2 regions of the Comamonas thiooxydans genome follow, and region 2 is predicted to be linked to the other one. Evidence: predicted binding sites of a transcription regulator. Region 2 holds the regulator's gene; the other holds the start of a gene.

Region 1 (3,508 bases), 1.0 Mb from region 2:
TTGAAGGTGGAGTAGGTGCCGCGTTCCTTGGACAGCTCGGTCGACGCCCAGTAAGCGTAGTAGCAGATGGCTTCCATGGCCTCGTCGGCGAACTCGACGGCGCCCTGGCTGGCGTAGGCGGTGCGCATTTCATACAGCGCGTCCTGGAAGCCCATCAGGCCCATGCCCACGGGGCGGTGGCGCAGATTGGAGTCCTTGGCCTTTTGCACGGCGTAGTAGTTGATGTCGATCACGTTGTCCAGCATGCGCATGGCCGTGTTCACGGTCTTGCGCAGCTTGTCGTGGTCGATCTTGCCGTCCTTGATGTGCTGGACCAGGTTCACGGAACCCAGGTTGCAGACCGCGGTTTCGGTGTCGCTGGTGTTGAGCGTGATCTCGGTGCACAGATTGGACGAGTGCACCACACCCACGTGCTGCTGGGGCGAGCGGATGTTGCAGGGGTCCTTGAAGGTGATCCAGGGATGGCCGGTCTCGAACAGCATCGAGAGCATCTTGCGCCACAGATCCACGGCAGGCACGCGCTTGAACAGCTTGAGTTCGCCGCTGTCGGTCTTGGCTTCATAGGCGGTGTAGGCCTTCTCGAAGGCTTCGCCGTACAGATCGTGCAGATCGGGAGTGTCGGCGGGCGAGAACAGGGTCCACTGGCCTTTTTCCATCACGCGCTTCATGAACAGGTCGGGAATCCAGTTCGCCGTGTTCATGTCGTGGGTGCGGCGGCGGTCGTCGCCGGTGTTCTTGCGCAGCTCCAGGAATTCTTCGATGTCCAGGTGCCAGGATTCAAGATAGGTGCAGACCGCGCCCTTGCGCTTGCCGCCCTGGTTCACGGCGACGGCCGTGTCGTTGACCACCTTGAGGAAGGGAACCACGCCTTGCGATTCGCCGTTGGTGCCCTTGATGCGCGAGCCCAGGGCACGCACACGGGTCCAGTCATTGCCCAGGCCGCCAGCAAACTTGGACAGCAGAGCGTTTTCCTTGATGGATTCGTAGATGCCGTCCAGATCGTCGGGCACGGTGGTCAGGTAGCAGGACGACAGTTGCGAGCGCAGCGTGCCGCTGTTGAACAGCGTGGGAGTGGACGACATGAAGTCGAAGGACGACAGCAGTTCGTAGAACTCGATGGCACGGGCGTTGCGGTCGGGCTCGTTCAGCGCCAGGCCCATGGCCACGCGCATGAAGAAGGACTGGGGCAGCTCGATGCGGGTCTTGCGCACGTGCAGGAAGTAGCGGTCGTACAGGGTCTGCAGACCCAGATAGTCGAACTGCTCGTCGCGCTCGGCCTTCAGGGCCTTGGCCAGACGGGGCAGGTCGTAGTTCAGCAGCTCGGGGTTGAGCAGTTCGTTGTCCACGCCTTTTTGCACAAAGCCGGGGAAGTAGTCGGCATAGGCGGCCTGCATTTCCGCGGGCTGCACGTCGCGGCCCATGACTTCGCGCACGATGGTGTGCAGCAGCAGACGGGCGGTGACGTAGGTGTAGTCGGGGTCTTTTTCGATCAGCGTACGGGCGGCCAGGATGGACGCCTTGTAGACCTCGGCCAGAGGCACGCCGTCATACAGATTGCGCAGGGTCTCGGCCACGATGGGGGCGGACTGGATGTCGGCATTCAGATTGCCGCAGGAAGCGACGATCAGGGCTTCCAGGCGCTCCTGGTTCAGCGGCACGCGCTGGCCGTTGTCGGTCACATGCAGCACGGGCTTGGTGGCGGCAGCGGCTGCCACTTCGGCGGCCTTCTTCTGCTCGGCACGCTCCTGGTTGCGGCGCTCGCGGTACAGCACATAGGCGCGGGCCACGTCCTGGTGGCCGGCACGCATCAGGCCCAGCTCGACCTGATCCTGCACATCTTCAATATGGAAGGTGCCGCCATCGGGGCGCGAGCGCACCAGTGCGCGCACCACGCCGTCGGTCAGTTCGTTGACGGTGTCGCGCACGCTGGCGGAAGCCGCGCCCTGCGCGCCGCGCACAGCCAGGAAGGCCTTGGTCAGGGCCACGGCAATCTTCTGGGGCGCGAAAGCCACCACATCGCCGCTGCGGCGGATGATCTGATAGCTGTCATTGGGGGAGGAAGAATTGGCTGCACCGGCAGGTGCGGCAGAAGGCAGTGAGTTCAACGCTTCTTGCATAAGTTCCTCTGAGTCAGTATGTGGATAGGCAGACAAAGGCCTGCACTGTGGGCAGGCCATCAAAAACACGATTCGGCGCCTCGGTTTACACATGGTTTGCACAGGGTGTGCACAACTTGTAAACACTAGATATGGGGTCTGAGACGCTTCAAAACACTACCGGTAGTGTATCGCGCTTAAATCCGGGCGACCTGATGAAACTACTGAATCTGGCATTTCGAGCGCCGCTTGACAGCCGCAAAAATGACTTCATCCCGCATGAATAAAGGCCTGTGGCGCGGTTGCGCGCGGCGGCAGATCGGGACGGAAATATGTAAAAAATTTGCGTGTTTGATGCAGGCGACAGTTGTTGCGCGCGCGCCATTGACATGCCGTTTCGAAGCCCCGCAACGATGGATGCTCGGGATTTTCAAAATGAGGAGCGCATAGCGCTTGCCAGTACAAGATTTCAGCTGTGAATATGCATGAAATCGAGCGCTGAAAGGCGGTAGATGCTATGAAGATTTCAGGCTGCGCCTGAGGCTGCAGGACTGGGGGGGAATTCCCAGCTTCGAGTGCCGTCTGCTCTGCCCAGTTGCAGCTGCAGCCGCTGCCAGTCAAAACCGGGTCCGGGGTCCTGCTTGCGTCCAGGGGCGATGTGCTCGTGCCCGGCGATGTAGCGCACAGGATATTGCGCCGCGATGGCGATGCAAAGCTGCTGCAGGGCCTGGTACTGCGGAGCTTCAAAGCTCAGGCCTTCCAGGCCTTCGAGTTCGATGCCGATGGAGTCGTCGTTGCAGCGCTCGCGCCCGCGCCATTGGCTGACACCGGCATGCCATGCACGGTCGTCGCAGCTGACGAACTGCCAGATCTCGCCTTGACGCGTGACAAAGAAATGTGACGAAACTTCGAGGCCGCGAATGCCCTGGTAATAGGGGTGGGCGTCCCAGTCCAGCTGATTGGTGAACAGCTGCTGCACCGCGCCTGTGCCGTACTGACCCGGAGGCAGGCTGATGGAATGGATGACCACGAGGTCGATCTGCGCATCCTTGGGACGAGGGCCGAAATTGGGAGATTTCAGGTGACGCGCCGCACCGTACCAGCCGGCCTGCCAAGGCTGCTGTGGCAGCGGCAAGGATGGAGAATGGGGTGCGGGATCAGGCATTGTCGCTCTGGTGTTTGCTGCCTTCGGCCGGCAGGTCTATGCCCAGACGGTCGATGCGGTAGCGAATCTGGCGCAGGCTGATGCCCAGTCTGGCCGCCGTGGCTGTGCGGTTGAAGCTGTTGTCCTGCAGGGCTCTGACCAAAATGCTGCGCTCCTGCTCGTCAAGCCAGCCTTGCAGATCCTCCGGCAGCATGGCCGGACTGCCAGCGTGCTGAGTGTGCGGCGGCGGTGCGCTTGATGCCCAAGC
Region 2 (3,508 bases):
GCCCATGGTCTCCGCGCTGTTTCTCGATGAACCGACGATAGAGGTGCTCAACCTCATGCGGGTGGACTTCGCGGCCACCGGCAATCACGAATACGACCAGGGCGTGGCCGAGCTGCAGCGCATGCAGAACGGTGGCTGCGAGAAGTTCACCAGCAAGCAGCCATGCCAGATCAGCCAGCCCTTCAGAGGCGCGCAGTTCCCGTTTCTCGCGGCCAATACGCTGCGTGAAGACGGCCGGCCGCTGTTTCCGGCGACCGGGGTGAAGTTCTTCGAGCAAGACGGTCTGCGCATAGGCGTGGGTTTCATCGGCATGACGCTCAGGAATACCCCGCATATGGTGCGACCCAGCGGGGTCAGGGGGCTGGCATTCGCCGACGAGGCACAGACGGCGAATGCGCTGATTCCACAGCTGCGTGCTCAGGGCGCCGATGTGATCGTGCTGCTGATCCATGAGGGCGGGGCCACCACGTCGGGCCTGCAGGACGATAGCTGCAAAGGCCTCTCCGGCGCGATCGTGCCGATTCTGGGGCAGCTCTCCAGCGAGGTCGATGTGGTGATTTCCGGTCACACCCATCGCTCCTATATCTGCGATTACGCCAGGGTGAATGCCCGTAAGCCGTTTCTGCTGACCAGCGCCGGCCAGTACGGCACGCTGCTGACCGAAGTCAGACTGACGGTGGATGCGCGCACCGGCCGCGTCAGTCGCAAATCGGCGCATCAGGCCATCGTGCAGGGCGAGGGCTATCGCAGTGCTGGTGGCCAAGTGGGCTTGCAGCCCGATTTTCCGGTCTTTGACGCCGATGCCGAAGTGGCGGCGCTGGTGGCGCGCTACAAGGCAGCGGCCCGACCGCTGGCCGAGGCTGGCGCAGGGCGGCTGGCCGGACCTGTCAGTCGCATGCCGCAAGCCAATGGCGAAAGCGTGATGGGACGCATCGTGGCCGACGCCATACTCGCTGCCACGCGCGATGCCGCCGCAGGCGGGGCGCAGCTGGCCTTTGTGAACCCCGGCGGCGTCCGCGCCGACCTGCTGCCCGTGGCCGACGGCAGCGTGACCTATGGACAGTTGTTCAGCGTTCAGCCGTTCGGCAATACGCTGATGGTGATGAGTCTGACGGGCGAACAGATTCGCCAGGCACTGGAGCAGCAGTTCGACAGCGGCAGCAACACCGTGAGCGCGCCGCGCATTCTGCAGGTGTCTGAGGGCTTCAGCTACCGCTTCGACCGCAGCCAGCCCGCAGGCCGGCGCGTGAGCGAGCTGCGCCTGAACGGCCGGCGGCTCGAGATGTCGCGGCGCTACCGCGTGGGACTGCAAAGCTATCTGGGCAGCGGCGGCGACAACTTCAGCATCTTCGCGCAAGGCATCGATGTGGTGGGCGGCATGCTGGATCTGGATGCACTGGCGGAATATCTGCGCGAGCAAAGCCGCAGCGGCCCGATGGTGCTACCTTTGAAGGAGCGCATCATGCGTGTTCATTAACGATATCAGATAAAAATCTATCTGATATCCCTTGAATTATTGCGCTAGATGCTCATAAGTTGATAGTAAACGCCTGCCGTCAAGCGCGCAAAACAAAAGCCACCCGAGGGTGGCTTTTGTCATGGCGGCGGTCAGGCCTGTGGCTTTCTGGCGGCCTTGGCCTTGGGACTGCGAACCTCATCCATGATGTTCTTGAAGTCGTCCACATCCTCGAAGCTGCGGTATACGCTGGCAAACCGGATATAGCCGACCTTGTCCAGGCCCTTGAGTTCATCCATCACCAGCTCGCCAAGGCGGCTGGAATCGATTTCACGCTGGCCCAGATTGAGCAGCCTGTCCTCGATGCGCTCTATGGCCGCATCGATGAGTTCGGTGCTCACGGGGCGCTTGCGTAGCGCGATCTGAAAAGAGCCTTGCAGCTTGGCGCGCTCGTATTCGATACGGCGGCCGTCTCTCTTGACCACGGTCGGAAAGCTGACCTCGGGGCGCTCGTAGGTCGTGAAGCGCTTGTCGCAGCCGCCACAGCGGCGGCGGCGGCGAATGAAGCCCCCGTCCTCGGACTCGCGGGTCTCAACAACTTGCGTGTCCGGGTGGTTGCAGAAGGGGCACTTCATGACAGATCAGCGCAGCAGGAATTACTTGCTGTAGACAGGGAACTTGGCGGTCAGCGCGGCCACCTTGGCGCGCACGGCGGCCAGATTGGCTTCGTCTTCGGGCTTGTCCAGCACATCGGCCACCAGATTTGCGGTGATGCGGGCTTCTTCCTCGCCGAAACCACGGGTGGTCATGGCGGGCGTGCCGATACGGATGCCGCTGGTCACGAAGGGCTTCTCGGGGTCGTTGGGGATGGCGTTCTTGTTCACGGTGATGTGAGCCAGACCCAGGGCCGCTTCGGCAGCCTTGCCGGTAATGCCCTTGGCGCGCAGGTCCACCAGCATCACGTGGCTTTCGGTGCGGCCGGAGACGATGCGCAGACCGCGCTCGGTCAGCGTTTCGGCAAACACCTTGGCGTTGTTCACGACCTGTTCCTGGTAGGCCTTGAACTCGGGAGTTAGGGCTTCCTTGAACGCCACGGCCTTGCCGGCGATGACATGCATCAGGGGACCGCCTTGCAGGCCGGGGAAGATGGCGCTGTTGATGGCCTTCTCGTGCTCGGCCTTCATCAGGATCACGCCACCACGGGGGCCACGCAGGCTCTTGTGAGTGGTGGTTGTGACCACGTCGGCGTGGGGCACGGGGTTGGGGTACACGCCAGCGGCAATCAGGCCGGCATAGTGGGCCATGTCCACCCAGAAGATGGCGCCGACTTCCTTGGCTATTCTTGCGAAGCGCTCGAAGTCGATGCGCAGGGCATAGGCGGAAGCGCCAGCCACGATGATGCGGGGCTTGTGCTCGCGGGCCAGCTCTTCGAGCTTGTCGTAGTCGATGGCTTCGTCGGCGTTCAGACCGTAGGAAACGGCCTTGAACCATTTGCCGGACATGTTCAGCGCCATGCCGTGGGTCAGGTGACCGCCTTCGGCCAGGCTCATGCCCAGAATGGTGTCGCCGGGCTTGGCGAAAGCCATCAGCACAGCCTGGTTGGCCTGAGAGCCGGAATTGGGTTGCACATTGGCGGCTTCGGCGCCAAAGATCTGCTTGATGCGGTCAATGGCCAGCTGTTCGACCACGTCCACATGCTCGCAGCCACCGTAGTAGCGCTTGCCGGGGTAGCCTTCGGCGTACTTGTTGGTCAACTGGGAGCCCTGGGCTTCCATTACGGCGGGCGAGCAGTAGTTCTCGCTGGCGATCAGCTCGATGTGCTCTTGCTGGCGATGGTTTTCAGCTTCAATAGCTGCAAACAGTTCGGGGTCGACTTTCGCGACGGTATCGGTGCGTTGAAACATGGCAGTCCTGTGAACTTAGAAATTCCCTTGAGGCCAAGGGCTGCCCAGGCGAACGGCTGAAACGCTTGCAGGCTGCAGTCGCTGCGGCCCTGGGCGGTACGCTCCCCGGTGGTTCACAGACCTTGCAGTCTGCCGGATTCCACGTCAG

The links. Region 2 encodes NrdR, which represses ribonucleotide reductase genes. Its sites were predicted from a motif close to CACNANATNTNGTG; they were not measured.
Region 1: a site for NrdR is predicted at 2,241-2,254, ahead of CTR2_RS23810 (ribonucleoside-diphosphate reductase subunit alpha). Genes of this name have one in related genera too.

Annotation. Positions count from the first base shown of each region.
Region 1 covers NZ_AP026738.1:5,104,587-5,108,094, reverse strand. The annotation lists gene CTR2_RS23810 (ribonucleoside-diphosphate reductase subunit alpha) at 1-2,117, opposite strand, end outside; gene ampD (1,6-anhydro-N-acetylmuramyl-L-alanine amidase AmpD) at 2,623-3,261, opposite strand; gene CTR2_RS23800 (sigma-54-dependent transcriptional regulator) at 3,254-3,508, opposite strand, start outside.
Region 2 covers NZ_AP026738.1:4,085,337-4,088,844, reverse strand. The annotation lists gene CTR2_RS18985 (bifunctional metallophosphatase/5'-nucleotidase) at 1-1,477, shown strand, start outside; gene nrdR (transcriptional regulator NrdR) at 1,609-2,091, opposite strand; gene glyA (serine hydroxymethyltransferase) at 2,113-3,360, opposite strand; ZMP/ZTP riboswitch at 3,396-3,508, opposite strand, start outside.